DNA from 4 places in the Pseudomonas sp. ABC1 genome. Region 1 is predicted to be linked to each of the others. Evidence: riboswitches for the same ligand, from Rfam matches in the RefSeq annotation. Region 1 holds a riboswitch; each other region holds the start of a gene.
What was found. A riboswitch is a leader RNA that binds a small molecule or an ion and turns the genes downstream of it on or off. The one in region 1 is predicted to bind cobalamin.

Region 1 (7,820 bases):
GGTTTGGTTGCCCTGATCAAGCCCCACTACCCCAAGGGTGAAGGCGGTCGCCCGGCGTATCCGCTGATGGCGATGCTGCGCATACATCTGATGCAGAACTGGTTCGGCTACAGCGATCCGGCGATGGAGGAAGCGCTGTACGAAACGACCATCTTGCGCCAGTTCGCAGGGTTGAGCCTGGAGCGTATTCCGGACGAAACCACCATCCTCAACTTCCGCCGACTGCTGGAGAAACATGAGTTGGCGGCTGGGATTCTGGCGGTGATCAATGGCTATCTGGGTGACCGTGGTCTGTCGCTGCGCCAGGGCACCATCGTCGATGCCACGCTGATCCATGCGCCGAGTTCGACCAAGAACAAGGACGGCAAGCGTGACCCAGAGATGCACCAGACCAAGAAGGGTAACCAATACTACTTCGGCATGAAGGCGCATATCGGCGTGGATGACGAATCGGGACTGGTGCACAGCGTAGTGGGTACGGCGGCCAACGTTGCGGACGTTACTCAGGTCGACAAGTTGCTGCATGGCGACGAGAACGTGGTTTGTGCGGATGCGGGCTACACCGGCGTTGAGAAACCTTCGGAGCATGCTGATCGGAAGGTTATCTGGCAGGTGGCGGCACGCCGCAGCACCTACAAAAAGCTCAATAAGCGCAGTGCGCTATACAAGGCTAAGCGCAAGATCGAGAAGGCCAAAGCCCAAGTGCGCGCCAAGGTCGAGCACCCGTTTCGCGTGATCAAGCGGCAGTTCGGCTACACCAAGGTGCGTTTCCGGGGGCTGGTGAAGAACACCGCACAACTGGTGACGCTGTTTGCGCTATCGAATCTGTGGATGGCACGCCGACATTTACTGGCGAATACAGGAGAGGTGCGCCTGTAATGTGGGACATGGTCGCAGCGAGGTGCTTGCGGTGGCCAGAAACACCGAAATGAGCAGGTGATCTGATCGTTTCAGGTCAAGTCGCCGCTTTTAAAATCGGCAAGGGCGGAAGTCGGCTGGAAATACCGGTCTACTTCAGACCTTCCCTAGATCGAGGAAAACATGGCAGAAAAAGATATAGACCACGAGATAGCAATGGCAAAAGTCTACAAAAACAACCCTGGAGATCTAGCTGCCATGATTACTGCCTTCATAAAAGAGGGCGCAAGCTTAGAAGAGTGGAAAATACTAATTCGCCAAATTATAGCAATTAGAACAACAAAAGGCCGCAACCAAACCAATGATCGCGACCGCGATAAATGAGATATTTAATCTCCCCCTCCAAAATTCAAAAGCCTCACAAAATTACTTACCAAAATTCACCCTTACGCTAATTACGCGCTGGCTATTTATTTGGCCGATTCTTGCCAATTGGGGATCAAACAGAGCTAAGTTAACGCCATCCCCGACCGAGCTTCGGTATAAAACCCCATCGAAACCGCAAACCTTCACATACTCACATAGAAATTGACTAGGCACATATTCAAATGCAGCGGATCGCGGAAGAACGGGCCTGGTTAGCTCATCACCTAGTCTCTCAAGAAACTCTATGTCGCTTCTGAGCATAGAAATCTCTGCTTCGTCGGACAATATAAATGGGGATACGCTAAGGCGAGGATGCCTCAAATCTATAAGTTTCAACCCAACTGGAATCTCATATGCTGCGATACAAGCAAGCTCTCCCGTGTGGGGCCTTATTTCAGAAATTGCAGTTAATTCAGTAGAGGCTAGATACAAGTAGGGTATACCGGCAGGGTTGGCCCTACCATGAGAAGCCAAATGCTTGGGGGGAGACCCCATCTCATTAGCAGGGAATGGGTCAGCACCACTTTGTATCCGAGCCCTGAACCAAAGAGCCGGAAGCTCATCTTGAGGCAAAATCAAAAAACTAAATAAGCGACTGAGACGCGACAGATTGATTTCGGTTTTTGGAAAATATCTGTTCTGATGAATTAACTCTTGACGAAGATCACTCCAGCGTTGAAGCGCATTCTCAGCAGCTAGATTAGATGACGGTTTGAATCTTTGCCTGACTACCTCTCCATCATCTAAAATATCGCTCAACAGCTCCTTAGAATGTGCGACATCCATACGTTCATGGGAGAATAGCCCCCAGTCATTTTTTAAAAGATCAACCAACCCTGAACCTGCGGGGTCGGTGACGTAGACCCCTCTGAGTAATTCGAAATGTTCTCTTAACTCCAGAGGCTCAAGCAACGGCTGATTTACGGATAGGCAGTAGCTGCAGTCTCCTGAACGTCTTGAAATTTCTGAGAACACGTTCCGCCTGAGATGCGAGTCACCAAAACAGACCGGGCAGCAGTACATATATTATCTTCCGTGAAAATAATTAGCCATTACTTCTATATGATGCTGCATGGACAATTTCTTGATGTAGCCTAGCCCTGGGAAATGGCCACGCTTATGCAAGTCAATGAACTCTTGCACCGCCCTCGTTCTATCTATCTTGGTATCTGGACTGGTAGCTTCAGCAACAAGCTTCCTTACAGCCTCTGCAAACTTTCCGGCGGGATCTGTCGGAGTCTCAAATCTATCAGATTTAAAGTGATGGATAAACATATCATCACCTTGATCATCATCAATAAAGGTTAGATGGATTGCGACAGCGTAAGCGGGGCCACCACCTTCTGAATACTCATCACCAACCATCAGAAAGTCGCCAAAGCCATCTGCGCCATCTTCCATGAAGGTTGTATGGAGATCAGAAAAAAACTCTACTTCTGGATGCAGACGATTTGCGCGTTTCTCGAACCCATCTTTGACTATGATCCGCTCAAATTCATTGAAGCTTCTTTGATATCTACGGTTAGTTTTTTCAAGAAATACATGAGCTACATCGTCATCAGTGGAAATCAGATTTAGGAGGTCTGCACCATCACGGAATCCAGCATGGATAAAAAGAACCCTCCGCCCATCGAGGGTTTCCAAGAGCTCTCTAATCTCTTCCAAATCCGTGCTTTCGCTGAGCAATATACCAGCAAACACAGCACTGCTCTGCTCATACGAGTCTTCTAATAACTCGAGGATAGAAGAAGAATCCCTTGAAAGCTCACCGTACTGAGGATTAACGACCAATACAATGCAACCACCAGCATCAATTACTGCATCAACAGTACGAACAACACCACTCAGCGACTCTTTAACTGGCTCGAGGATTGGGACAAACCCACGCCCGGCCATAATATCTGCACACTCACGAATTGCAATTAGATCATACTGCTTACCACGAAAATAAGGGTAGTACATGCTCCATTCATCCCCATTTCAATGCATCCATTAGAGGTGTATCCAATGCTCCGAGCAGATTTTCCTTTCCGCGTTTTTTCATCGGAACGGTCAGTGCAAAAACACTCAATGACCGGGGTACTTCCTGCAAGGACTCAGACATCTCAGACAAGCTTCTAGTTATCTTTAGAACTTTAACCATTTCATCATGCACCTGTGCCGAAGGTAGCCTAGAGAACTCTAACTCCAGCGCGTGATGCATTAGGGTATTAGGTAGATCTGGCACAGCGACACCTAAACGCTTTAGAATCACAGCCGCCTCTTTTTTTGTAATGCTATTGAATATAGAGACAGAATTAGTCCGTTCAGGATCGTTCACTCCTTTCCGAACTTTTGAGATTTGAAAACGCTCAGTGAGGACCGACACCCCGACAAAGTCTGGCACAGTATCTTGGACTGCCCTCAAGTGCTTTTCAGCACAAAGCACCGTGACTTCTGCAAACACTTCACTGTACGATGAGACTTGTGCACACAATCTATCAAGACGATCTCTCTCAGACTTAATCTCAAACGCATTTGAGGTTCCATTAAGCATCACGAGATCAGCCTTATTCCCACCTACTCTAAATTCATCAACGATAGAAGCTGTATTGAGGGAGTGAGAGCCCAGCAAGATTTTCTGAATGATAGCTGATTTATAAGCATATTCGTTCCGGAGGTCTGAGCGTTTCAAAAAATTGAAACACTCATCAAAGAATCTTCCGACACTCCATGGGCAGGTGCTTGCTTCGCGATAGATCTCATGCACCAGCCGCGCAAAAAGGGACGAGCGACCGTCTCTTACGAGTTCCCGAAAGACGGCAGAGGAGAAGATCCTCGCGATTGCCGCCTGAACGTGACTCTCTGCCTGCATGACGCTGTTCACCCCATCAAACTCTTCGATTATTCCTTTCTGACCAGCGGAAGGAAGCCCTATGCTGGTGTGGCCAGGATGCCATTATACCCCTTCCCTCATCACCTCGCTTCGGTACAATAGCGGTACGCTAGGCAGCTTGTCTAAATTTCGCTTACCTTCGCCAAACCCGCTTGCAGCTTGAGCTTGAGCTTCCTCCACCTTCGGTACCTTACGATAGGCTCCTGTTGGTTTGCGATCCGGCTAGGCGACTCATAATCCTTTGGTCCACGGTTCGAGTCCGTGTGGGCCCACCATCTTCAAAGCCGCGCATTGCGCGGCTTTTTCGTATCGGCTGCATGGGCGCATATTCTATGCAGCCTGATGCAACCGCACATTGAACAGATTCCCCCTGCTATAGCGCGCCAATGCCTTGGCGGCGGCCAGGACGCCGAGGTCTACCAGGGGTTCGAGCAGGATGACGCTCATATAGGCGAGGCCGAAGGTGCCGACGGCGGCCAGGTTTTCCGTGGTGAAGCCGTGGCCATAGAACGCCCAGAACGCTACCCAGGCGACGATACCGCCCTGATAGGCGGTGGAGAGTGCCAGTGCCTGTTTGTAGGAGGTATCGACGTAGGCGGTGCCTGCCGGAATGATGCGTTTGGCCAACTGGCTGATGGCCCACAGGGGCACCAGTAGAGTCGTGACGTTCATGCCGTACTGGGGCAGGTCGAAGGGCGCGAAGAGCAGGCCTTGCAACAGCAAACCGGCGGCCAGGCCGATGGCAGCGGCGCCCGCGCCGAACAGCAGTAGCAACGTGGAGCCGAGGATCAGGTGCACTTCCGAGACACCGACAGGGTGGTGCGGCAAGACCTCGAAGAAGCAGAACACCAGAACGGTGGTCAGCAAGCTGCGCAACAGCAGTGCAGTAGCGCCGCCATTGTCGCGGATAGCATCGCGTGCCAGTTTGACAGTCAGGCCAAGGCCACCCACTGCCGTCATGTAGCTGAGACCCAGTTTGGCGCCTTCGACGACGCCCGGTTCGATATGCATGTGATGTCCTTGCCGCGCCCACCGCGCGATCGTCAGGGGAAGAAAGCGAGCGTGATGCCCGTTCGAGCGGATGGCAGGTCTCCTGGCTCACGGCCTGCGCTTCGCTCCCTTCCCGGCTGGCAGGCCAGTGGCATATGAGCGTCGCTTACCGTTTACAGTTGCGGGGGCAGCCAGGGCATTGGCGTCTCATCGCCGCACCCTGTTCCCTTTTTACCGGCTCGCCACAGGCAAAACCGGACCATCGCGATAACCTTACTTGGCAACATTCTGAAAAGACAGGGGCGAATGGCCCTGCCCAGGGGCTTGCGGTTATCCGCCATCGCCGCAAATAACCATGCAGCATATGCACCTTATAAAACGATCTTAGACGTGCCTGGGCTAATGCCATTATCGTGCGCGCCTTGCGCGGCAGCCGGGTTCCGGAAGCCGATACCTCACACGAGATTCGCGCGCTGTTAAGGATGCCCCCATGCCGTTCGGCGATGACCTGCCGTTGATTTTTGTCGCCTGCCTGATGGGGTGGGTGCTGTTTGCGTTCGTACGCGAGAAGTGGAGCCCCGACCTAGTCGCAGGGATCGCGGTAGCGGTCCTGCTGGTCAGCCAGTTGCTCACGCCCCATGAGGTGCTGAGCGTCCTCTCCAACCCGGCGCCCGCCACCATCGCCTGCATGTTCGTGCTGTCAGCGGCGCTGGAGCGCACCGGTTGCATCGACACACTGGCCACCTGGCTCGGCGGGATCGTCGGTAGCAGCCCGACCCGCGTACTGATCGGCCTGACGGTAACCACGCTGGCGATCTCACCGTTCCTCAACAACACGCCGGTGGTCATCATCCTCACCCCGGTGGCCATCGCCCTCGCCCGCCGTGCCGGCATGGCCTCGTCCAAGGTGCTGATCCCGCTCTCGTACATCACCATCCTCGGCGGCACCATGACCATGGTCGGCACCTCGACCAACATCCTCGTCGATGGCGTGGCACGCAAAGCGGGTATGGAGCCGTTCGGCATGTTCGAGATCACCCTGCCCGGCATGGCCTTCGCCGCCGTGGGAGTGATCTACCTGCTGACCATCGGCCAGCGCCTGTTGCCCGACCGCGAGAGCCTGTCGCAGAAGCTGCGTCCGAACCTGGAACGCAATTTCATGAGCGAACTGCTGGTCCCCCACGACTCACCGATGATCGGCCTGAGCATCGCCGAGGCCCGCCTGAATGGCGACAGCGGCCTGCAAGTGCTGAAGCTGGTGCGTGACCAGGAAAGCATCAATTCCCCTTCGCGCGACACTTGCTTGCAGGGCGGCGACCTGCTGCTGTTGCACGGCCAGGTCAAGGACGTGGTGGAACTGCGCGCGGGCGGCAAGCTGGCGTTCAACCGGGGCGAGGATTTCGAGACCATCAGCAACAAGGACACCCTGCTGGTGGAGGCCATCGTCGGGCGCAATTCGCGTTATATCCATCGCCCCATGCGTGACCTCGACCTGCCGGCGCGCTACGGCATCGTGGTGCTGGCCGTGCACCGCCAGGACGAGAATGTGCAGGGCGACCTGGACGACTTCCAGTTGCAGTTCGGCGACGTGCTGCTGGTGGAAGGCACGCCCGGACAGATCAAGCGCTTCGCCGACAACGGCGACCTGATCAGCCTCAACACCGTGCAGGAGCGCGCCTACCGTCGTGAGAAGGCGCCGATCGCCCTGCTCGCGCTGGCCTCGGTGATGTTGCTGGCAGCTTTCGGCGTGATGCCCATCGAAGGGCTGGCGATCATCGCCGCCGGCGTGGTGGTCGCCACGGGTTGCCTGGACACCGAAGACGCCTACAAGGCCATCGACTGGAAGATCCTCAGCCTGATCTTCGGCATGCTGGCCATAGGCATCGCCATGGACAAGGTCGGCATGGTAACGCTCATCGTCAGTTACCTGATGGCCCAGGTGCCATGGGCCGGGCCGCTGTTCATGCTGTCGGCGCTCTACCTGTTCACGTCGATAACGACCGAAGTCCTGTCGAACAATGCAATCGCCGTCTTGATGACTCCGATCGCAATCGGCGTCGCAACGCACCTCGGCGTAGACCCTCGTGCCTTCGTCGCCGCGGTGATGTTCGCCGCCAGTGCCAGCTTCGCCACGCCCATCGGCTACCAGACCAACACTTTCGTCTACAACGCCGGTGGTTATCGCTTCAGCGACTTCATGCGCGTCGGCATCCCGCTCAATATCCTGATGTGGCTGGTGGCGATTGTCGTGATCCCGCTGGCCTGGCCGCTGGTTCCCGTCGCGGCATCCTGATCGGTCCAGATCATGGCAAGCCACTGCCATGATCTGGACGCCTGCCAAGCCTAGCCTTCGGACAACTTGCCCGGGCGTTCAGGCACTGTATCCGTAACCGCATCCTGGGCCATGGCCGCCCGCTCATCCTGCTGCTCGCGTTCCTGGGTGGCCTGCACCAGTTCCTCGGTCACACGGATTTCCGCGCCAACCGGTGACATCTGCGCGGCAGGCTCGAACGGCGCGACAGGGATGGGAGCCGGATGCGCCTTGCGACGCCAGAGGAAGAAGACTGCCAAGGCCAGGTTAAGCACGAAGAATGACCAGAACAGGCCATTTTCGCCGACGTGATTCATCACCGGCGCAATGATCAGCGGGCTGATGGCCGAACCGACGGAG
Region 2 (7,820 bases), 1.5 Mb from region 1:
CCATTGATCAGCCGCATGGCCTCCAGCGCGTGGGGGTCGGTCAGCGGGCCGTGCCCGGTGGAAACGAATGCCTCGATGGCATGCACCAACGCGTCGATCCCGGTACAGGCGGCCAGGAACGGGTCCATGCTGAGCGTGGTTTCCGGATCGATCAGCGACACATCGGGCACCGCGGCCTTGCTGACGATGGAGAACTTCATCTGCTCTTGCTGGTTGGAGATGATCACGAACTGCGACACGTCCGCCGAGGTGCCCGCCGTGGTCGGGATGAGGATGAGCGGCGGACTGGGCACACGCAGCGTGTCCACACCTTCAAACTCGGTGATCGGCCGCCCATGGGCGACGGCGATGCCGATACCCTTGGCGCAATCCATCGGGCTGCCGCCACCGACCGCGACGATGGCGTCGCACCCTTCGCTGCGATACACCTCGCTGCCATGCATGACTTCATGGGTACGCGGGTTGGGTGAAACATCGGTGAACAGGCAATGGGCGATGTTCTGCCGCTCCAGGCTGGCCTGTACGTCCGCCACCCAGCCCGCCGCGACGACGCCGGGGTCGGACACTAGGAACACCTTGCGCGCGCCGAAATTGGCCGCGCAATTGCCCACGCTGTGGCGGCAACCGGCACCGAAAATGATTTCCGGAGAAACAAATTTGCGCTGCAAGCTGATGTCCGGGCTCATGTAACGCTCTTTATTATTTTGTAACGGTCGGCACAGCCTACTGCATTGCTCAACCATTGCAATGCATACCAAGGTTGTGTCCGGACGACCACTTCCCCCCTTGCCTGGCGCCTCCGTTCCGGGCAGCGCTCCGGCATGATCGAACGGACGCACCGCCATGGTTCGCTTGCGCAAGCCCTACCCTGTGGTTATAGTCCTGCGCCGCGACGATCCGGCCGAGAATGCAACACGTTCCCGAATGAAGTTTCGAGAACGGAAGGCCGCCGGATGTTGCAACCGCTTGCCCGAGTGGTGAAATGGTAGACACAGGGGACTTGAACATTTGAGCCCTCAAGGGGAAACCCCTGAGGTGAAGCCCGTCAAACTCGGCGAACGCCCTGGATATCACGGTATCCGAGCCAACGCCGAGCCAAGCCCGGTCCCGCGACCGGGAAGGTGTAGAGAGCAGACGGCGGGCACCTACGGCTGAATGATGGCTAGGGTGAAGGCGTGCTCCAGACCACGAACGCAGCGTTCCAACGGACGCGACGGCGGCGAAAGTCGAAGTGGTAAGAAAATCCCCCGCTGCAAGGCGTGCCGGTTCGAGTCCGGCCTCGGGTACCAGTTAAAAGGCCACTTCCGTCCTTGCGGAAGTGGCCTTTCTGCTTTCAGATCCGGCCTGGCACAACCGATTGACGTAACCGGCCGGCGATGTTCAGATGCCCGACTGTTTCAGGTGTCCCATGTCTTGCGGCATGGGGTTAAACGGGAAGCCGGTGCGTCATCTGCATTGACCAGTCCGGCGCTGCCCCCGCAACGGTAAGCGAGCGAAACATTCGACAGACCACTGTGCCAGCCGGCATGGGAAGGTGAATGTTCCATGCCCCTCGCAAGCCCGGAGACCGGCCTGATTCCAACGAACGGCAACCCGCGGTGGGCGGGCGCAGACCGATGGGCAGGCCATTCCCCGCACCGCCCACCCTTGCGCACATCCCCTGCCCGGCTGCCAGGCCCCATCCTGTGCAACTGGAATCACGATGCCCACGCCATCCCCTGCTGCGCCGCCTGCCACCTCGGTCTGGAGTGACCGCGAGGCCGCCTTCTATGCCGAACACCTGGCGGCGTCCGACTACCTGTCCACGGTAGGTACAGCCCTGCGCCAGACGTTGGGGCACTGTGGCGACCTGCTCGACATCGGCGCAGGTTCCGGCCTGCTCGGCCAGGCACTGCTGCAAGACAGCGGACGCTGGACAGCCCTGGAACCCAACGCCTACATGCGCACCTGCATCAGCGCTCTCGCAGCCCGAACGCCAGGTATCGAGCTGCGCCTGCATGACAGCCTGTGGCAAGACATCCCCCGTCTTTCGCTGGCGCCCGCCGAGGTGGTGCTGTGCGCCAATATCCCGGTGGCGGACGGCCAGGCACGCCACCTTCTCGAACATGTCCGCCCCCTGGCACGCCGAGCCCTGGCCTGGAACGTGCCGGCCCAGGAAGGCCCGCGCACCTATTGCCTGTCCGGCTTCCTGCCCGCCTCTCTGCACGGCAGCGACACCACCCCCGGCCACCTGCTGGTGCTGGACGACCTCGGCGAACGGCTGCGTCCGGACGCCATTCACTTCACCCACTGGCGCTTTTCGACCGTCTTTCCCCACTACGACGATGCCCTGGCGCATTTCCAGGAAAAGCTCGGCCCCCTGGACAAACAGCGCCTGCGGCACTTGCACGCCCACCTGCGCGAACACTTGCAGGAAGTTCCCGGCGGCTGGCTGGCCAGCGCCCCCAAATGTGCCGCCACGCTGATCTGGCACGCCTGACCACGCGACTCGAAGACAGAGGACACCACATGCCTTACACACGTATCACCCTTGGCAGCCTGCCTCTGCTGTTCGGCATGGCAGGCATTGCCGTGGCGGACAGCAGCCCCGGCATCCTGCAGATGGACTCATCGCTGATCAGCGCGCCGCGCGCCAATGAGTCCCTCAGGGACACCACCTCCACGGTCCAGGTCATCGACAGCGAACAGATCGAGCGCTCGTCGGCACGCAGCCTCACCGACCTGCTGGCCGAGAATGCCGTCGGCTTCTTCAGCGAATGGACGCCGGGGCAGACCTCGATCAACATCCGTGGCGGCTCCACCGACGGCCAGGGCCGCGATTACCGCAGCCAGGTGACGGTACTGGTCAACGGCCGCCGCTCGGGTACGGCGAACATCTCCAAGCTGTCGCCAGCCCAGGTGGCGCGCATCGAGATCATCCGCGGCCCGGCATCGGTGATCTACGGCAGCCAGGCCATCGGTGGAGTGGTCAACATCATCACCCGTGACGGGCGCAACACCAGCGGCAACGGCGCCACCCTGCAAGCCGGCTCCTGGGGGCTGGGCCAGGGCTCGCTGTACAGCAGCGGCATGCTCGGCGCGCTGGACTATTACATCGGCTTCGATGCCGGGCGCCGCAGCGACTACCGCAGCGATGACGGCACCCAGCACAACACCGCCTGGAAACGCCGTGGCGGCCTGCTCGCCCTCGGCTACGACGCCGGCGACGACCAGCGCTTCGAGCTGACCCTGCGCTCCGACGGCATCTACGATGCCGGCTTCCGGGGTTCGCAGTGGGACTACAACAACTACGACAACCGCTACAACCAGTCCATCGAGGCCAACTGGACCGCGCGCGTCGGCGACTGGATGAACTGGGCGGCCCAGGCCTATGCCTTCCGCGACGTCGACGACCTGCACTGGGGCTCGGAACGCCAGAGCAGCGGCGCCGCCGGCTTCAGCAAGGACAACATCGAGCGCAAGCTCAGTGGCTACGGCCTCAGGCTGACGCCCCAGATTCTGCTGGGCCCGAGCACCGACCTGCTGCTAGGCGTCGACCTGGAGAAGAGCAAGCTGCGCAATGAGCGCTTCCGTGTCTCGGTCAGCGGCTCCACCAGCAGCCAGGCCGCGCCTTACGACATCAACTCCGACGACCTCTCCGCCGCCCTCTATGCCGAGCTGATCCAGCGCCTGCTGGACGATCGCCTGACCCTGCGTGGCGGCGCCCGCTACAGCTATGGCCGCTCATCCACCGTGGCCACCGATCACATGCCACTGCTGGAGGAGAAGACCCGCAGCTTCAATGACGTCACCTACAGCCTTGGTGCCGCCTTCCAGGCACTCGACTGGCTGAAACTGCGTGCGGGCGTCTCCACTGGCTTCCGCGCTCCACTGGCCGGCGAACTGGCGGCCGACTTCACTACCACCAGCGGCACCCAGACCCTGGGCAACGCCAGCCTGAAGGCGGAAACCAGCCTGCAGTTCGAAACCGGCCTGACCGTCGCCCACGGCAACCAGTTCTTCGATCTGGCACTGTTCCAGAACCGCATCCGCGACCGCATCACCACCCGACCGCTGAGCAGCACGGTCAGCCAGTACACCAATGGCCAGGGCGATGCGGTGATCCGTGGCCTCGAAGCACAATGGCAATACGACCTGGCCAACGCGCTGGCCCTACAGGGCGAACAGCTACTGCGGCTGAACGCCAGCGGCATCTGGAACTTCGACATGGAAGACCGGGGCGCTTCGAGCACCCTCATCGGCACGCACCGCGACCAGATCCAGCGCATGTACCAGCACCAGGCCAGCCTGGGCCTGATCTATGGCCGGCAGAACGCCTGGGACCTGGGCCTGACGGCCATCCTGCGCGGGCCGATCTTCTACAACACCGAAGAGAAACTGCTGATCCCGGCGGGCGAACCGCATGCCAACTACGTGCACCGCAAAGCGTCGTTCTGGGTCTTCAACCTGCGTGGCAACTACCAGCTGACCCGCGACCTGTCGCTGTTCTCGGGCATCAACAACCTGTTCGATATCGACCGCAGCTCGCTGTTCATCGCCACCGGCAACCACTCCACCAGCGCCGACCCGGCAGCCTCGAACGGCGGCCTGGGCAACAGCAACCCGGGACGCGAGCTGTACCTCGGCGCGCATTACCGCTTCTGATGCCGCGTATCTGGCCGCTGTGGCTGATGCTGCTGAGCGGCATCGCGCTGGCACAGCCCGTCGACAGCCAGGGCTTTCCACGCCTGGTGGTCGACGCGCTGGGTCGCCAGGTGGAAATCCCCGCCAAGCCCCGGCGCATCGTCGCGATCTTTGCCAGTAACGTCGAAATCCTCAACGGCATCGGTGCTGGCGATGCCATCGTCGGTGTCGAGGCCTTCACCCGCTACCCGCCGGAGATCGCAGAGCGCGCCAAGGTCGGCGGTCGCCTGGGGTTCTCCGTGGAAGCGATCGCACGCCTGCGCGCAGACCTTGTGGTGATGACCCCGGCACGCCAGGCCGCGACGCTGGTCGAGCCGCTGCAACGCATCGGCATTCCGGCGCTGGTGCTCGACCATCGCGACCTGAACACGGTCATGGCGAATATCCGCCTGCTCGGCAGCGCCACCGGCAACGAGGCACAGGCCCGGCAACTGCTGGCCAACCTGGATGCGCGTCTGGAAGCGGTACGGGCGCGCCTCGCCGGGCAAGCGCCGGTTCGCGTCTACCTGGAAACCGGCGCCAGCGAGCGTGGCACCTACCTGAGCGTGCGCGACGGCACCTACACCGCCGATATCCTGCGCCTGGCCGGTGGCGAGAATGTCTTCGCGGGCAATGCGCTGAGCCAGGTCGGAGGCGAATCGGTCTTTCGTGCCAACCCCGGGCATATCGTCGTCGCCGGCCCGCCCGAACGCTTGCAGGCACTGCCGCAGCGCCCGGGCTGGGCCAGCATTGGCGCGGTACGCGACAACCGACTCGCGGCACTGCCCAGCGCCCTGCTGCTGATCCCCGGCCCGCGGGTAGTCGAAGGTGTCGAGCAACTGGCACGCCTGCTGCACCCTTCGGCCTTTGCCGAGCCATCGCCTGGAATGCCCTCCCCATGACCCGTACTGCGCGTTACCGCCTGATCTGCCTGTTGCCACTGCCAGCCGTGCTACTGGGACTCTGGCTGGGCGCGGACCTGCTGGCCCCGCACGATCTGGCAGAGCTGTTCGACACCCGCACGGCGAACAGCCCGTTTGGCCAGTTGCTGGTGCACTGGCGCCTGCCGAGGGTGCTTGCCGCCTTCTGTGTCGGTGCCTGCCTGGGCCTGGCCGGGGTGATTTTCCAGGGCGTCTTCCGCAACCCACTGGCCGAACCTTACCTGCTTGGCAGCGCCCCCGGCGCGGCGGTCGGCGCGGCCATCGCACTGCTGGTGCCGCTGCCGCTTGCGGTGGCACTGTCCCTGCCGCTGCTGGCCTTCCTCGGTGCCTGGGGCGCGACCCTGCTGGTACTGGCCATCACCCGCCTGACCCGCATCACCGACACCAGCGGCCTGCTGCTGGCCGGCATTGCCGTGGCGGCCCTGCTCGGCGCCTTGCGCAGCCTGTTGCTGCTGGCCCTCTCCGACGAAAGCGTGAACCTGCAGGTGGTGCTCAGTTGGACCCTGGGCGGTATCCATACGCCAGACTGGTCGTCCCTGGCCCTGCTCGCGCTGCTGACGGCCCTCGCCCTATGGCTGACCCTGCGCCTGGCCCACGGCCTGGACCTGCTCGGCCTGGGCGAACAGGTGGCCCAGAGCATGGGGCTGAACCCCAGGCGCTTCAGCCACCAGGCGCTGTTGCTGGCGGCGGCCATCACCGCCCTGGCGGTATCCTGGGGCGGCCTGGTCGGCTTCGTCGGCCTGGTCGCACCGCATGCCGTGCGCTGGCTGCTGGGGCCGAGCCACAAGCGGCTGGCACTGGCCAGCGCGCTGGCTTCGGGGGCGTTGCTGGCGGTTCTCGATGGCCTCGCCCGTGCCCTGCTACCACCGGCCGAGATTCCCCTCGGGCTGCTGACCGCACTGATCGGCGCGCCCTTCTTCCTGTTGCTGCTGATCCGTGCGAGGCCTTCGCCATGACCACTGCGCCGATACGCCTGAGCGCACACGACCTGTGCATCGATCTGTCCGGCAAGCGAGTACTGGACGGACTGGATCTGTCGCTTCATGACGGCGAACTGCTGGTGCTGGTCGGCCCCAACGGCTCGGGCAAGAGCACCGCCCTGCGCAGCCTGGCCGGGTTGCTGGAGCCTCGCGCGGGCGAGGTACGCCTGGACGACCAGCCACTGGCGCGCCTTCCCCCGCTGCAACGAGCCCGTGCACTGGCCTACCTGCCGCAGGACTTTCGCAGCCAGTGGGACCTCGACGTCGCGGAGCTGCTCGCCCTCGGCGCCAGCCGGGGCGGCAGGTCTGCAGAGGGCAAAAAGCCGGCGATGGTCGCGGATGAGCTGGTGGATTCACTGGATATCGGTGCACTGCTGACGCGCCGCCTGTCGCAGCTGTCCGGCGGCGAACGCGCCCGGGCCGCCATCGGTTGGGCACTGGCGGCGGGATCGCCGTTGCTGCTCGCCGACGAGCCGACCGCAGCCCTGGATGTCGGCCACCAACTCGCCCTGATGCGCTACCTGCGCACACGCCTGCCGGGATGCTCGATGCTGCTGGTGCTGCACGACCTGGGACTGGCGATGCGCTTCGCCGACCGCATCGCCATTCTTTCTGGAGGTCGCCTGCTGTACAGCGGCACACCGGAGCAGGTCCGTCACTCGGGTGCGCTGGAGCAGGCTTTCGCCAGCGATATCCTGTGGACGCCAACCCCGGAGGGCTTCTACCCAATCGTGCGTTGAGCGATGACCGCTGGCAGCATGGCGCTGGGCATGGAGACGTCCCGCGCCCATCGAACGTCCGCGGCCCCGGAGCGACGCGCGCTGCAGAAAGCCTTGCAGTGGCTCAGCCCCAAGGCCCGAAAGGATCGGCAAGCCGCTGCCAGGCCTCGACCCCGGCGGCCATCTCCTGGTCGTCGAGCAGGCAGGCATCCAGCGCTGCCGTCAGTCGCTCGAAGTCGATGTTCTGGCCGATGAACACCAGTTCCTGGCGGCAGTCGCCGGCCTCGGGCGTCCAGTTTTTCAGGATGGCTTGCAGGCCCTCTTCGTCCTGCGGCCACTGCGCCCTGGGCACGAAGCGCCACCAGGCACCCGCCAGGCCATGGCGCATCAGCCCCCCCGCCTGTGACCAGCTCCCCGCTTCGCGGTACTTGCTGGCCAGCCAGAAAAAGCCCTTGGAGCGCAGCAGGCGGCCGTTGCTCCAGGGCTGGGTGACCAAGTCGTGGAAGCGCTGCGGATGG
Region 3 (7,820 bases), 790 kb from region 1:
TAGCGAATGGCCTGGTCGAGGGCACCCAGGCGGTACTCTGTCGCCAGCTCCGTGGGTAGCCAGTCAGGCAGGCTGTGTGGACCGAGCCGCACCAACGCCTGCTGGCTGAGGTTGCGCAGGCGCTGCTGGGTCAAACCTTCGGTGGTGGGGTAGATCGGCGTCAGCGTCTGCTCCACGGCCGGGCTCTCGTCGCCCTGCAAAGCGCGATACTCCGGGTGATAGATTTCCAGCCCGGTCGCACCCGGACGAACCTCGCCATAGCAGCGAAGCTGGCTACCGCGCTTCATGCCCTCTTTCTGCGCCTGGCTGAAATGGAAGAAGCGCAGGCTCAAGGTGCCGCTGCCATCCTGCAGGCGGACCAACAGGCTCCGGCGACGCCCCATGACCACATCGGCACCGGCCACGATACCTTCGACCACGGCATCCTGCCCCGGGCGCAAGGCACCAATCGGCGTGATGCGGGTACGGTCCTGATAACGCAGGGGCAGGTGGAACAGCACATCCTGCAGGGTTTCCAGGCCGACCCGCGCCAGCTTCTCGGCCAGCGCCGCACCTACGCCCTTGAGCGTCGTAACAGGAATGTCGGCCAATGCAGTCATCGGCTCAACCGTTCTCCGTGCCCTTGTTCACCGAACAGAGGCGGATCGAGTCGGCCAAAATCTCGATGGCCTTCGGACGCGGGAAGCTGACGCGCCAGGCAATCGCAACGGTACGGAACGGCGCTGGCGAGGTGAACGGTCTGACGTCCAGAACGCCAGGGGCATAGTGGTGGCTGTCCACGGCGGACAGCGGCAATACCGATACACCCAACCCGGAAGCGACCATATGACGGATGGTCTCCAGCGAGCTGGCCTCCACTGTGGTGTGGCTGACCGCCTCACCCTTGCGAGTAGTCGGGCAGGATTCCAGCACCTGATCACGGAAGCAGTGCCCTTCGCCGAGCAGCAACAGGCTGCGGTCGTTGAGCAACTCGGGATCGATACTTTCGCGGGCCGTCCACGGGTGCCCGGCCGGCATCAGCACATAGAACGGTTCGTCATACAGGGTTCGTGTAACGACATCGGCTTCCTGGAACGGCAAGGCGATGATGATGGCGTCGAGTTCGCCCGTGCGCAGCTTGTCACGCAGCACATGGGTGAAGTTTTCCTCGATATACAGCGGCATGTCCGGGGCGACCCGGTGCAACTGCGGAATCAGGTGGGGAAAGATATACGGGCCGACCGTATAGATCGCACCAACCTTCAAGGGCGCGGCCAGCTGATTCTTGCCGACCTGGGCCAGTTCACGAATGCTCTGGGCCTGCTCCAGCACTTTTTGCGCCTGGGTGACGATGCCTTCACCGACCGGGGTCAGCCGCACCGCGCTTTTGGTGCGCTCGAAAATCAGAATGCCAAGCTCGTCTTCAAGCTTCTTCACACCGACCGACAAGGTCGGCTGGCTGACATGACAGCGCTCTGCCGCCCGCCCGAAGTGTTGTTCCTGGGCGAGGGTGACGATGTAGCGGAGTTCGGTGAGGGTCATAGCCAATATCCATTGAGATACAGCTAAGCATAGCGGCAGTCTTCCAGAGAAACCAAGCGGGCGGGTTGTGCAGGGGATGCACAACCCGCCAGGGCATTACCGCCGTCCCCGCTCCAGGGAGTAGACGAAGGGTGCCAGGACTTCCAGCGTACCGTTCTTCAACAGCTCCTCGGGAGGAGCCGGCAAAGGCTGGGCGCGGCGGATCATCTGCTCGGTCGCCCGATTCAGGGATGCGCTGCCGGAATTACCGACCAGCTCGTAGGACAGCACGTTGCCCTTGGCATCGACCACGAAACGCAGCCTGACCACACCTTCCTGCCCTCGACGACGCGCATCATCCGGATAGCGCTTGTAGCGATTCAGGTGCGCCAGCAGACGGCTCTGCCAGGTTGGCTCGGAGTTCGAGGTGATGGGCGCGCTTTCGCCCTGCTCGGTCGTCGCCAGGTGATCGTCGAAACGGTCGGAACTGGGCTGCGACTGCGAAACCTCGGTGGGCTCCTGCTCCTGCGGTTGCTCCGGCTCGATCTCCTTCTTGGGCTCCGGCTTGACCTCTGGGCGAGGTTTGGGCGGCTCCTTCTTCGGCTTTGGCTTGGGCGGCGGCGGCACAGCGATCTTCGGCTTGGGCGCCTCGGCCAGCTTGGGCAGGGGTTCGGGCTCAGGCTCTATGATGGGCTCTGGCGGCTTGACCGGCTTGGGTGGAGTCGGCGGCGCAGGCTTCGGAGCCGCAGGCAACGGCGCCAGCTCGATCATCATGGCCAGAGGTGGCATTTCCACCTCGATGACTTCCGGCTTCCAGTAGAGCGACCAGAGCGCCAGGCCGATATGCAGCCCCAATACCAGCACGAGGCTGCCAGCCCACATGGACAGTTTATAGGGCTGATTACTCATGGCGCGCCGACCGTCTCCAGGCCTACCAGGCCAATCTTCAGGTAACCGGCTGCTCGCAGCCCATCCATGACTTCCATCAGGTGGCCGTACTGCAGCGCGGTGTCACCACGGACGAAGATCGTCTGGTCCTTGTCACCCTTGGTCTGGGCATCGAGTACGCTGCCCATGGTAGCCAGCGTCACTTCATCGTTGCCAAGGAACAGGCTGTTGTCTTCCTTGATGCTCAGATAAAGCGGCTGGTCCGGACGCGGAGCCGGCTTCGCGGTAGAGGCCGGCAGGTCGAGCTTCACATCCACGGTCGCCAACGGAGCGGCGACCATGAAGATGATCAGCAGCACCAGCATCACGTCGATGAACGGCGTTACGTTGATCTCATGGGCTTCGGAAAGGTCGTCCTCAGCCCCTTCTTTCAAATGCATGCCCATGCTCAGACCACCTTGGAAACGTGTGGGTGCGCACTCTGCTCAGCGGGAGATTGGTGGTCCAGGTCACGGCTGACCAGCAGCAGTACCTGGGCCGACGCATCGGCGACCTGCGCCTTGTAGCCGGAGATAGAGCGGGCGAATACGTTGTAGATGACCACGGCGGGGATCGCTGCCACCAGGCCCAGCGCGGTGGCCAACAGCGCTTCGGCGATACCGGGTGCCACGACGGCCAGGTTGGTGGTCTGGGATTTGGCGATGCCGATGAAGCTGTTCATGATCCCCCACACGGTACCGAACAGACCGACGAATGGAGCCGTCGAACCGATGGTCGCCAGCACGCCAGTCCCCTGGCTCATGCTGCGACCACTGGCGGCGACAAGACGCTCGAGGCGGAAACTGACGCGCTCCTTGATGGCATCCTTGTCGGTGCTCTTGGAGGAAAGGTTCAGCTCTTCCTGGGCATCTTCGATCAGCAGTGTGCTGAAACTGTTCTGGGCACGCGCCTGGTCGGCAGCCTGCTTGAGTGTGCTGACGCGCTTCAGGGCACCGACTTCGCCGCGCAGACGGCGCTTGGCACGAATAAGTTCGAGGCCTTTGGCGACCCAGATGGTCCAGGTAATGATCGAGGCGATGACCAGACCGATCATCACGGCTTTGACGACGATATCCGCGCCTTGGTACATGCCCCACGGGGAAAGGTCATGGGCGAAGCCGGCGGAGAGTTCATCTTCTGCCAGGGCCTCTTCAGCTTCAGAGGTGCCGGTTTCGTCAAGAGCCTCGCCATCGACGTCCGCAGCACCCTCGACAGTGCCCTCGCCATTCTGCGCGGCAGCGACGCTACCTGCGGCAAGCGGATCAACCGCTGGCGCTTCACCAGAGGAAGCGGCAGGTGCCTCATTGGCGGCAGGTGCGGCAACCGGCGTCGTTTCATCGGCCTGACTTGCGGGCACGAGTGACAGCGTAAGCAGAACAGCCACGAACATGCGCAGAGCTGCGCTATTGAACGGGGCGCGGGAGAAGATCGATTTCATGCGGGCCACACCTGATCTGAGCGGGACGGACAGTGGCTCGAATAGGATTCGACGAGCCAGAGCAAGCGGTAATTATCGCAAATAGTTATCGTTCATTAAAGGAATAAAATTAATTTTCCTTCACGAAGTCATTAGCGTACCTGAACAGGGGGTGGGAAATCAGCCAGAATCGCAGCACGAACCACTCCCATGCACCTTATGAAGCCCTGACTACAGCGCCGTTACAGCGCTCCGCGAACCTCGTTCGCAAATAGGGATAGGGCACCCGCCACATATCCATTAAGATGCGCCCGCCGGTTTCCACCAGGAATTAATAGGGAATCCATGGTGGCCTGACGGCCTGGCGTCATCCTTGCAATTGCAAGCACGCCCGGTCACAGCCATCGAATGGAACTGCCCCCGCAACTGTAGGCACTTGGCATCACTGCGAAATATGTCACTGGAGCATGCTCCGGGAAGGCTGTGGTGATGCAATGAAGCGCCAGTCAGGAGACCTGCCGGCACGAATCGAACTGACCGGCGGGGTGTCCGGGAGGGAGAGCCTTGGCCGGCGCTGGACCTGGCACGCACACCCGTGATCCGTCCCGTCCGCCTTGAACCCTTCTCCTTGCGCCTGCCGGAATACCGCCATCCGCTCGCCTGGAGAACCCCATGCTGCTATCCCGTCTCGTCCTCGCCGGCGCCGTGCTTGGCCACTGCGCCTCGGCACTGGCCGCCACGCCGACCCAGTACCCGCTGAACATCGAGAACTGCGGCCACACCCTGACCTTCAGCGCCGCTCCCGAGCGGGCCGTGACCATCGGCCAGGCCGGCACGGAAATTTTCTATGCACTGGACCTTGGTAATCGCCTGGCAGGCACCTCGCTCTGGTTCAACGATGTGAAGCCGGCCTACAAGGCGCAGAACGACAAAGTCGAGCGCCTGGCCGACAACGACCCGAGCTTCGAATCGGTGATCGCCAAGCGCCCCGGCCTGGTGCCGGTGCAGTTCGAATGGATGGTCGGCGAACAGGGCGTGGTCGGCACTCGCGAGCAGTTCCATGAGCTGAATGTGCCCACCTATATCCTGCCCTCCGATTGTGAAGGCAAGGACAACCTGACCGGCGCCGACGGCACGCGCCTGCAGCCGTTCAGCATGGACTCGATCTACAAGAGCGTCGAACAGCTGTCGACCATCTTTGACGTGCGTGACCGCGGCGATGCCTTGGTCGCCAACCTCAAGCAGCGCCTGGACGACGCCCGCCACAGTGTCGAACAACGCAAGCTCGGCGATGTTTCCGCCGTGTTCTGGTTCTCCAGCGCCGACCTCGATATCGACCCCTACGTCGCGGGCCGCAAAGGCACGCCCGACCTCATGCTGAAGACGCTGGGACTGCGCAATGTCATCGAATCCGACGAAGAGTGGCCGACCGTCGGTTGGGAAACCATCGCCAAGGCCAACCCGACCGTCCTGGTGATCGCCCGCATGGACCGCCGCCGCTTCCCGGCCGATGACTACCTGAAGAAACTGGAATTCCTCAAGAGCGACCCGGTCACCCGGCACATGGATGCAGTGAAGAACGACCGCATCGTGATTCTCGACGCCAACGACATGCAGGCCTCGATCGGCACCATCGACGGTATCGAGCAACTGGCCAAGGCCATCGGCGAGCTCGACCTGTCCAAATGACCCTTGCTCCCCTGCTGCGCCACTGCCTGCTGCACACCCTCTGGGTGTCGGCACTGTTGCTGGTGGTGGTGATCGGTGGCGTCGCCATCGGTGAAACCAGCATCCCGCCGGCAGTGGTGTTCCAGGTGCTGGGCAACAAGCTGCTGGGCATGGGCTTCGTCCTCGACCCGATCGACGAGGGCATCGTCTGGAACTATCGCCTGACCCGCACCCTGGTGGCCGCCAGTTGTGGCGCAGGCCTGGCGATCTCCGGCGTGGTGCTGCAGGCACTGCTGCGCAACCCGCTGGCGGACCCTTACCTGCTGGGCATCTCCGCCGGCGCCTCGACCGGCGCGGTACTGGTGGCGATCATCGGCATCGGGGCGGGCGCGGTGTCGCTGTCACTGGGCGCCTTCATCGGCTCCATCGCCGCCTTCGCACTGGTCGCCATGCTGGCGCGAGCAGCCGGACGCGGCGCTCTGAGCGGCAATGCACAGATCATCCTGGCCGGTATCGCCGGCTCGCAATTGTTCAACGCCCTGACCGCCTTCCTGATCGCCAAGTCGGCCAACTCCGAACAGGCACGCGGCATCATGTTCTGGCTGCTGGGCAACCTCAGCGGCGTGCGCTGGCATGACGTGACCCTGGCCCTGCCGGTGGCGCTGGCCTGTACCCTCGTCTGCATCTGGCACGCTCGTGCGCTGGATGCCTTCACCTTCGGCAGCGACTCGGCGGCGGCCCTCGGCGTGCCGGTGCGCCGGGTACAGGCCTTGCTGATCGCCATCGCCGCACTGGCGACGGCGGTGATGGTGTCCATCGTCGGCGCGATCGGTTTCGTCGGGCTGGTGATTCCCCATGCCGCACGCCTGCTGACAGGCGCTCGCCACGCACGCCTGGTGCCAATCAGCGCCCTCGCCGGGGCGGTGTTCCTGGTCGGCGCGGACGTGATCGCACGCACCGCGATCAAGGGCCAGGTACTGCCGATCGGTGTGATCACAGCGTTGATCGGCGCACCGATCTTCGCGCTGATCCTGATCCGGGGGCGCTCGGCATGAGCCAGGACGACATCCTCCTCGAATGCCGCGAGCTGGGCTGGCGCGTCAAAGGCACGCCGATCATCCAGGGCATTTCCCTGGCGCTGCGACGCGGTGAAACCCTGGGCCTGATCGGTCCGAACGGCTCGGGCAAGTCGACTCTGCTCAAGGTGCTTGCCGGCCTGCGCACGCCCAGTGCCGGCGAGTTGTACCTGCAAGGCCAGCCCATGACGCGCCTGCCACGGCGCCAGGTCGCCCAGCGCCTGGCGTTCGTCGAACAGCACGCGGAAACCGCCGAGTCGATCTGCGTGCGCGACGCCGTGGAACTGGGCCGGACACCCTGGCTGTCGGCACTGCAGCCCTGGTCCGCGGAGGATTCGTCCATCGTCGCCGAGGCCCTGGCGGCGGTCGGCATGGGCCATATGCGTGATCGCGTATGGAACACCCTGTCCGGTGGCGAGCGCCAGCGCGTGCACATCGCCCGCGCCCTGGCGCAGCAACCCGAACTGCTGCTGCTCGACGAGCCGACCAACCACCTCGATATCCAGCACCAGATCGCCATCCTCGGCCTGGTGCACCAGTTGCCGGTGACCGCCCTGATCGCCCTGCACGACCTCAACCAGGCTCTCGGCTGCGACCGCGTCGGGGTGATGGCGGGCGGTCGCCTGGTGGCCCTCGGCGCACCGGAAGAGGTGCTGACCCCCGACTGCCTGCGCCAGGTATTCGGGGTCGAGGCGCGCTACCTGACCGACCCCTATGACGGCAGCCGCGTCATTCGTTTCCAACCCCTCACTGCCCCTCGGAGTGCATAGAAGACATGCGTACCCCCCTGAGACACGCCGCCCTGTTCGGCGCCCTCGCCCTGGCCTGCGTACCGGCCTGGGCCGAAGTCCATGAAGTGAAGATGCTCAACCGTGGCGCCAGCGGGGCCATGGTCTACGAACCGGAATACCTGGTGGTCGCACCGGGCGACAGCGTGAAATTCATCGCCAGCCACAGCACCCACAACGCCGCCAGCATCCCCGGCTTCCACCCGGAGGGCGCGGCGACCTTCAAGGGCCGGATCAACGAAGAGATCGAAGTGACGCTGGAGCAGCCGGGCTTCTACGGCATCCAGTGCATCCCGCACTACGCCATGGGCATGGTGATGCTGATCCAGGTCGGCGAACCGGGCCTGGATCAACTGGCGGTGCCTGCCGGCCTGCCGAACCGCGCCGCCGAGCGCTTCGCCAGGATCGTCGAGCAGGCGAAGGCGGCTACAGGTATTTGAGCCA
Region 4 (7,820 bases), 1.8 Mb from region 1:
TCTTGCGGGTCTTCTCTTCAGACTTCTATATCCACCCATACGCCCTGACGCGGCAGCTCATCGGCATCGCCGGGCTGCTCGGGGGCTGGCTCCTCTTCTTCCTCGTCAGCCACCCTCTCACGGGCGCGGCGCTGGCGCCTCTGCTGCTCTTCACGCAGCAGCTCTCCCGCCTCATAGGGATTACGCTGATCGAGGCCGACGTTGCTCTCCGAAGAGCTCGGCTGCGCAGGCACGACCGGCGGAATGTCCGGGCGCGGCTTGGGTATGTCCTGCTGGGCGGTGACCTGGATCACCCCGGACGGAATAGGAGGCAGCATATCGATCTCCTGGGCGGCAACGGGACGACATGCCCGTAATAATCATTGGAGTCATCGGGCAAGCGCGGGTTTCAGCCTGGCTACAGTGGCATATTTCATCGCCCTGTGGGCAGTGTTCCGTTACCATAAGCGGCTTTTTTCACTGCGGGAGGCAGCATGGCGCAGCAGTATCTACCAGGACAACGCTGGATCAGCGATAGCGAAGCGGAACTGGGATTGGGGACCGTCCTGACACAGGACGGACGCATGCTCACCATGCTCTACCCGGCGACGGGCGAAACGCGACAATACGCGACCCGCAGCGCGCCACTGACCCGCGTGCGCTTCGTGCCTGGCGATGAAGTGACCCACTTCGAAGGCTGGAAAATGACAGTCCGCGAGGTCGACGACATCGACGGCCTGCTGATCTACCACGGCCTGGACACCCAGAACGAAGCCCGTACCCTGCCCGAGACGCAACTCTCCAACTTCATCCAGTTCCGCCTGGCCAGCGACCGCCTGTTCGCCGGGCAGATCGACCCGCTGAGCTGGTTCAGCCTGCGCTACCACACCCTGCAGCACCTGAGTGCCCAGTCGCAATCGACGCTGACCGGCCTCGCCGGCGCCCGTGCGCAACCCATCGCCCACCAGTTGCACATCGCCCGCGAAGTCGCGGACCGCATCGCCCCGCGCGTCTTGCTGGCCGACGAAGTGGGCCTCGGCAAGACCATCGAGGCCGGCCTGGTGATCCATCGCCAGTTGCTCAGCGGCCGGGTTGGCCGGGTGCTGATCCTGGTACCGGAAAACCTGCAGCACCAATGGCTGGTGGAAATGCGCCGGCGCTTCAACCTGGAAGTGGCCCTGTTCGACTCAGAGCGCTTCCTGCAGAGCGATGCCAGCAACCCCTTCGAAGACACACAACTGGCGCTGGTCGCGCTGGAATGGCTGCAGGACGACGAGCAGGCACAGGATGCGCTGTTCGCCGCAGGCTGGGACCTGCTGGTAGTAGACGAGGCCCATCACCTGGTCTGGCACCCCGAAGGCGCCAGCCCGCAGTACCAACTGGTCGAGCAACTGGCCCAGGTCACCCCTGGCGTGCTGCTGCTCACCGCCACGCCGGAACAACTGGGCCTGGACAGCCACTTCGCCCGCCTGCGCCTGCTGGACCCGAACCGCTTCCATGACCTGGAAGCCTTCCGCGCCGAAAGCGCCCATTACCAACCCGTGGCTGAGGCGGTGCAGGAACTGCTCGACCAGGGCCGCCTGAGCGACCAGGCACGGCAGACCATCCTCGACTTCCTCGGCGATGAAGGGCGCAGCCTGCTCGACGCAGTCAACCAGGGCGATGCCGAGGCCGCTCCGCGCCTGGTGCGCGAGCTGCTGGACCGCCACGGCACCGGCCGCCTGCTGTTCCGCAACACCCGTGCCGCCGTGCAAGGCTTCCCGGAGCGCCAGCTGCACCCTTACCCACTGCCCTTCCCCGAGCAATACGCGGCGCAAGCGGACAGCGAACGAGCGGAGCTGTACCCGGAAGTCGCCTTCCAGAGCCAGCAGGGCGAAGCCGAAACGCGCTGGTGGAACTTCGACCCACGGGTCGAGTGGCTGATCGACACGCTCAAGAGCCTGAAGAAACACAAGGTGCTGGTGATCTGCGCCCACGCCGAGACCGCCCTGGACCTGGAAGATGCCCTGCGCGTGCGCTCCGGCATCCCGGCCACGGTCTTCCACGAAGGCATGAGCATCCTCGAACGCGACCGCGCCGCCGCCTACTTCGCCGACGAAGAGTTTGGCGCCCAGGTGCTGATCTGCTCGGAAATCGGCAGCGAGGGGCGCAACTTCCAGTTCGCCCATCACCTGGCCCTGTTCGACCTGCCGGCCCACCCGGACCTGCTGGAGCAGCGGATCGGCCGCCTGGACCGGATCGGCCAGCGCCACACCATCCAGTTGCACGTGCCTTATCTGGAGAGCAGCCCGCATGAGCGACTGTTCCTCTGGTACCACCAGGCCCTGAACGCCTTCATCAACACCTGCCCGACCGGCAACGCCCTGCAACATCGCTTCGGCCCGCAACTGCTGGCCCTGCTCGATGATGCCGAGGCAGCCCCCTTCCAGGCCTTGCTGGAGGAGGCCCGTGGCGAGCGCGAGCGCCTGGAGGCCGAGCTGCATAACGGTCGCGACCGTCTGCTGGAACTGAACTCCGCGGGCGGCGAGAAAGGCGCGGCCCTGGTCGAAGCCATCGAAGAGCAGGACGACCAGTACAGCCTGCCCATCTACATGGAGAGCCTGTTCGACGCCTTCGGCATCGACAGTGAGGACCACTCCGAGAACGCCCTGATCCTGCGCCCCAGCGAGAAGATGCTGGATGCCAGCTTCCCGCTGGGCGACGACGAGGCCGTGACCATCACCTACGACCGCGCCCAGGCGCTGTCGCGCGAAGACATGCAGTTCATCACCTGGGAACACCCGATGGTGCTGGGCGGCATGGACCTGGTGGTATCGGGCTCGATGGGCAACACCGCGGTGGCGCTGCTCAAGAACAAGGCCCTCAAGCCGGGGACCGTGCTGCTGGAGCTGCTGTTCGTCAGTGAAGTGGTCGCACCGCGTGCCCTGCAACTGGCGCGCTTCCTGCCACCGCTGGCGATTCGCTGCCTGCTCGATGCCAATGGCAACGACCTCGCGCCCAAGGTCGCCTTCGACACCATCAACGACCAGTTGGAAAGTGTCCCCCGCGCCAGCGCCAACAAATTCATCCAGGCACAGCGCGACATCCTGGCGCGTCAGATCGCCGTTGCCGAAGGCAAGGTCGCGCCCAGCCACGCCAAGCGCGTCAGCGAAGCACAGCATCGCCTGACGGCCGACCTGGATGAAGAACTGGCACGCCTGATCGCCCTCAAGGCGGTCAACCCGAGCGTACGCGACAGTGAAATCGACGCCCTGCGCAAGCAGCGCGAAGACGGCCTGGCCATGCTGGAAAAAGCCGCGCTGCGCCTGGAGGCGATCCGCGTACTGGTCGCCGGCTGAAGCACTGCCCATCCCTTGCGCACATAAGGTCCAGGCCTTATCGTGCGCACGCTTCAAATCCCTGCAGGTGTGCCCCCTGGGCATTAAACGGGAAGCCGGTGAGCCCCTTGGCAAGGCCGGCGCTGCCCCCGCAACGGTAATCGATCACGACTGACCCTCGGCACCCGCTCATGCGCCACTGCACCCCGGTGTGGGAAGGCGAGCGGATGGATCGAAAGCCCGGAGACCGGCCTGCATGGAACCCACTGGTGTTGCGGAGGGCAGCACCATCAGGCTCCGGCGCGTCCGGGCGCCTGCTCCTGCCCTCCTCAAAAGCATTACGCTCTTTTGAGGATTTACCCGATGAAACTGTCCCGTCTTGCCCTGGCCATCAGCCTGCTGCCCCTCGCAGCGCACGCCGTTGCCGAGGATGATCCACTTGAACTCGCCCCCACGGTCATCACCCGCGCGACCGACCTGAAGAACCCGGCCCCGGCCAGCGTTGCCGTGATCACACGGGAACAGATCGAATCCAGCGCCAGCAACAACCTGCTCGACCTGCTGCGCACCCAGGCCGGCCTGCAGATCCGCGACACCATGGGCGATGGCAACCGTGCCATGCCCAGCCTGCGCGGCTTTGGCGAAAATGCACCGAACAACACCCTGGTGGTGGTCGATGGCCGCCGCCTGAACCAGCCCAGCCTGGCCGGTCCCGATCTCAACAGCGTGCCCCTGGCCAATATCGAGCGCATCGAGATCATCCGAGGCGCCGGCACCGTGCTCTATGGCGACCAGGCCGTGGGCGGGGTGATCAATATCATCACCCGCACGCCGCAGCACAATGAGGCCTATCTGGAGGCCAGTCGCGGCAGCCATGACCTGGAAGCCTATCGCGGGCATGTCAGCCAGCAACTGGGGGCAGGCTTCTCGCTGTATGCCAGTGGCGAGACGCGCAACACCGACAACTACCGCGACCATAACAACGGCAACTACAGCAATGCCTTCGGCCGCCTGCGCTATGACCATGCCAGCGGCCATGCGCTCTACGAATACCAAACCGTCGACGACGAGCTGCTCTACCCCAACGCCATGTCCCGTGCGCAACGCAGCCTCGACCGCAAGTTCAGCAACTCGCAGGCCTGGTTCGACAGCAAGACGCAGGTGCACCGCTTCGCCCTCGAACAGCGCCTGGGCGATATCTGGGGCCTGAACTTCGACTACAGCGAGAGCGACCAGGATGGTGTTGGCAGTTGGGGGCCAGGCTCCGACTACACCCAGGACACCCGCACCAAAACCTTCAGCCCACGCCTGACCGGCCGCTTCGACAATCGCCTGGGCCAGGCCGAGTGGCTGCTGGGCCACGACCATGTCACCAGCGACTACGAGAACCGTGCCTCCTGGAGCGCCACCCTGACCCGCCAGACCCTGCGTGACTGGTACACACAGTTCAGCCAGACGTTCAATGACGAACTGACTGCCACCCTCGGCTACCGCGCCAGTGAAGTCGACGACGACAACCACGGCCTAAACCGCAAGCACCGGGACCGTGAGGGCAGCACCAGCATCGGCCTGAGCTGGCAGATCGACCCGAACCTGCGCACCTTCATCAAGCGTGAAGACGTGCTGCGCTGGGCGAATGTCGACGAGAACGCCTTCACCGCGCCCGAGGTGGTATTCCTCAAGCCGCAGACTGGCGACTCCTGGGAAACCGGCATCGAATGGAAGGACCAGCGCCAGCGCTACCAGGCCACGCTGTATCGCCTGGCCCTGGACAACGAGCTGATGTACGACCCCTTCGCCAACGGCCCCTACGGCCCCGGCTCGGGCGCCAATATCAACCTCGACAAGACCCTGCGCAAAGGCCTCCTGCTGGAAGGCGAGCGCCAGTTGAGCGACGCCCTCAGCGTCGGCGCCCAATATAGCTTCACCGACGCCGAGTACCGGGCTGGCACCTTCCAGGGACAGCAGGTGCCCTGGGTCTCTCGCCACAGCGCCAGTGCCCATGTCGCCTATCAGCTCCTGCCCGGACTCAAGGGCTACCTGGAGACGGTCTACACCGGCAAGCGCTACTACTCCGGGGATGACGCCAACACGCAAGGCCAGGCAGGCAGCTACACCCTGTTCAACGCAGCCCTGCGCTACGACTATCGCCAGTTCAATACGCGCCTGCGCCTGAACAACCTCACCGGCAAGCGTTACGACGGCTTCGCCAGCAAGACCAGTCGCTATCCGGCGGCGGAAGAAGACATCCAGCTCAGCGTCGGCTACCGCTTCTGACAAGAGCCCGTGGGGTGCGCCCAGCGCATCGGGAATCGCACCCGACGCCCTCCACTCTTCGCCCCTCGCCCACTCATGGGAGAGGGGCGGAGAGATGGCCTGTACCCTGTCAGACCCAACCCTGCCCCTTCAACTCACTCTTCAGATAGGCATAGTAGACCGGCGCCGCCACCAGCCCCGCCAGGCCGAATGCCGCCTCGAACACCAGCATCGCCAGCAGCAGTTCCCAGGACTTGGCCTTGATCTGGGCGCCAACGATCCGCGCGTTGAGGAAATACTCGACCTTGTGGATCAACACCAGATACCCCAGGGCCACCAGGGCGATCCAGATGGACAAGGACAGGCCAACGACGAAGATCACCGTATTGGAAATCAGGTTACCCACCACGGGCAGCAGGCCCGCGACGAAGGTCACCAGGATCAGTGTCTTGACCAGCGGAAAGTGCACACCGAACAACGGCAGCACGACCACCAGGAAGACTGCGGTGAACAGCGTGTTGAGCAGCGAAATCTTCACCTGGGCGAAGACAATGTTGCGAAAGGCCATGACGAACAGCCCCACCCGCTCCAGCAGCGCCCCGGCCAGCGGCCTCAGGCTCTCGGGCGCCGGCATGCGCTGCAAGGCGATGACGGCCCCCAGCACCATGCCGATCAACACCGTCACGAACAGGTGCACCGCGCCGCGCCCCAGCAATTGCAGCTCGCTGATATGCCCGCGCAGCCAGTCGTAGAGCGTCTGGCGGATATCATCGACATTGGCCGGGAGATAGGCCACCAGCGAATCGGGCAATTGTGCCCTGGCGCGGTCGATCAGCCCCATCAGCTTGCCCAGCAACTGCCCCGGGTTGCTCACCTCATGCAGGATGAAGGAAAACGCACCGGCGAATATCAGGCCGAGGCCGAGAATGACCACCACGCTCAAGAGCCCCACCGCCAGCACACGCCCAAGATGCCCGGCGAACATATGTTGCAGCAGCGGCGTCAGGCTGTTGATCAGCGCATGTACCAGCAGCCCCGCCATCAGCGCAGGCAGCAACTTGAACGGCAATACCAGCAGCAACGCGACACCGATGATCGCTGCACTGGCAATCTGAAACGCGGAAAATGGCTTCATGGGACCTGCCAAAGAAAAGTGGACTTCACAAGGTCCGCCCGAAAAGCCTCGAACAAAGACAACTGCGTCGAAAATGGTGGGAAAGCACTGCCTTATCCACAGCAAACAGGCATTTCCGCCCGACTCTCGACACGATCTTCTCTCGACACATTCCGCACGGAACCTAACGCATCACATCACACAACTGCTCGATAGCCCCCAGCATCTGGAAGCTCGGCCGCTCCAATCCCTTGTCCGGCACCTGCAACAGACGCCCCTCACGCACCGCCGACAACCGCGGCCAGGCCGTCCATACCTCCAACTGGGCACCACTGCCCGCCAGGATCACCTCGGGATCGCGCGCCAGCACGGCCTCCATGTTCACCTGTGGGGCGGGCAATTGCAGATCGTCGAATATATTGCGACCACCGCACACGGCAATGGCTTCACTGATAATCTGCCGGCCGCCCACGGTATACAGCGGCTTGTCCCATATCTGGTAGAACACCCGCAACGGACGCTCCCGCGCATGCCGCTGGCGCAATGCCGCAATACCCTCTCGCAGACGCTTGCCGAGGTTGGCGCCATTGTCTGCCACACCCAGGCGTGTACCGATCAACTCGATCTCCTGTGCCAGACGCTCAAGGGTGGTGGGCTGCGCGATCAGGATCTCCACCCCGAACTGCTTCAACTGACGCAATTGCGTGCGGGAAACGCTATCGGGCCAGAGTAGAACCAGCGTTGGCTTGAGCGCCAGCAGCGTTTCCAGCTCCAGTTGCCCGATATGCCCGACCGACGCCACATGGGCCAACCCAGCCGGCCGCTCGCCGCCATCGAGCATCCCCACCAGTTGCTCGGCAGCGCCCAATTCCACCACGATCTCTGACAAGGAAGGTGCCAGGCTGATGACACGCTCGGCAGCCTGTACAAGCCCTGGCAAGCAGAGCACGAGCAACAGCCAGAAGCGGCGCATCAACCCAATTGCCTGGGCAGGCGGTAAAGCAGCAAGAGCACGAGGCTGGCGGCCACCAGCAGATAGCTGGCAATCGGCTCCAGCCCGAACAAGGCACCCACGGCGCCCAGCCATGCAGGCAAAGCCGCCACCAGCAATGCGCGGCGCCGGACACTGGCGAGCCGCGCCCAGGCTTCGGCTT

Region 2: it holds a riboswitch for cobalamin, as region 1 does, so the genes downstream of both, HW090_RS02550 (class I SAM-dependent methyltransferase) here and HW090_RS13780 (energy-coupling factor ABC transporter permease) in region 1, are expected to answer to the same signal.
Region 3: it holds a riboswitch for cobalamin, as region 1 does, so the genes downstream of both, HW090_RS10445 (ABC transporter substrate-binding protein) here and HW090_RS13780 (energy-coupling factor ABC transporter permease) in region 1, are expected to answer to the same signal.
Region 4: it holds a riboswitch for cobalamin, as region 1 does, so the genes downstream of both, HW090_RS06110 (TonB-dependent receptor) here and HW090_RS13780 (energy-coupling factor ABC transporter permease) in region 1, are expected to answer to the same signal.

The regions. Positions count from the first base shown of each region.
Region 1 is NZ_CP058349.1:3,148,814-3,156,633, reverse strand. It holds gene HW090_RS13805 (IS5 family transposase) at 1-879, shown strand, start outside; gene HW090_RS13800 (hypothetical protein) at 1,042-1,242, shown strand; gene HW090_RS13795 (RES family NAD+ phosphorylase) at 1,285-2,259, opposite strand; gene HW090_RS13790 (sce7725 family protein) at 2,311-3,246, opposite strand; gene HW090_RS13785 (sce7726 family protein) at 3,254-4,150, opposite strand; gene HW090_RS13780 (energy-coupling factor ABC transporter permease) at 4,490-5,170, opposite strand; cobalamin riboswitch at 5,225-5,428, opposite strand; gene HW090_RS13775 (SLC13 family permease) at 5,640-7,442, shown strand; gene HW090_RS13770 (MFS transporter) at 7,493-7,820, opposite strand, start outside.
Region 2 is NZ_CP058349.1:632,510-640,329, forward strand. It holds gene ercA (alcohol dehydrogenase-like regulatory protein ErcA) at 1-686, opposite strand, end outside; cobalamin riboswitch at 1,383-1,591, shown strand; gene HW090_RS02550 (class I SAM-dependent methyltransferase) at 1,703-2,479, shown strand; gene HW090_RS02555 (TonB-dependent receptor) at 2,509-4,644, shown strand; gene HW090_RS02560 (ABC transporter substrate-binding protein) at 4,644-5,564, shown strand; gene HW090_RS02565 (iron ABC transporter permease) at 5,561-6,559, shown strand; gene HW090_RS02570 (ABC transporter ATP-binding protein) at 6,556-7,323, shown strand; gene zigA (zinc metallochaperone GTPase ZigA) at 7,427-7,820, opposite strand, start outside.
Region 3 is NZ_CP058349.1:2,362,594-2,370,413, reverse strand. It holds gene recG (ATP-dependent DNA helicase RecG) at 1-599, opposite strand, end outside; gene HW090_RS10465 (hydrogen peroxide-inducible genes activator) at 604-1,521, opposite strand; gene HW090_RS10460 (energy transducer TonB) at 1,618-2,409, opposite strand; gene exbD (TonB system transport protein ExbD) at 2,406-2,834, opposite strand; gene exbB (tonB-system energizer ExbB) at 2,837-3,865, opposite strand; cobalamin riboswitch at 4,143-4,382, shown strand; gene HW090_RS10445 (ABC transporter substrate-binding protein) at 4,517-5,533, shown strand; gene HW090_RS10440 (iron ABC transporter permease) at 5,530-6,567, shown strand; gene HW090_RS10435 (ABC transporter ATP-binding protein) at 6,564-7,358, shown strand; gene HW090_RS10430 (pseudoazurin) at 7,364-7,816, shown strand; gene HW090_RS10425 (DUF1624 domain-containing protein) at 7,803-7,820, opposite strand, start outside.
Region 4 is NZ_CP058349.1:1,387,378-1,395,197, forward strand. It holds gene HW090_RS06100 (aspartate-semialdehyde dehydrogenase) at 18-317, opposite strand; gene rapA (RNA polymerase-associated protein RapA) at 474-3,317, shown strand; cobalamin riboswitch at 3,366-3,567, shown strand; gene HW090_RS06110 (TonB-dependent receptor) at 3,660-5,573, shown strand; gene HW090_RS06115 (AI-2E family transporter) at 5,683-6,687, opposite strand; gene HW090_RS06120 (cobalamin-binding protein) at 6,851-7,639, opposite strand; gene HW090_RS06125 (hypothetical protein) at 7,639-7,820, opposite strand, start outside.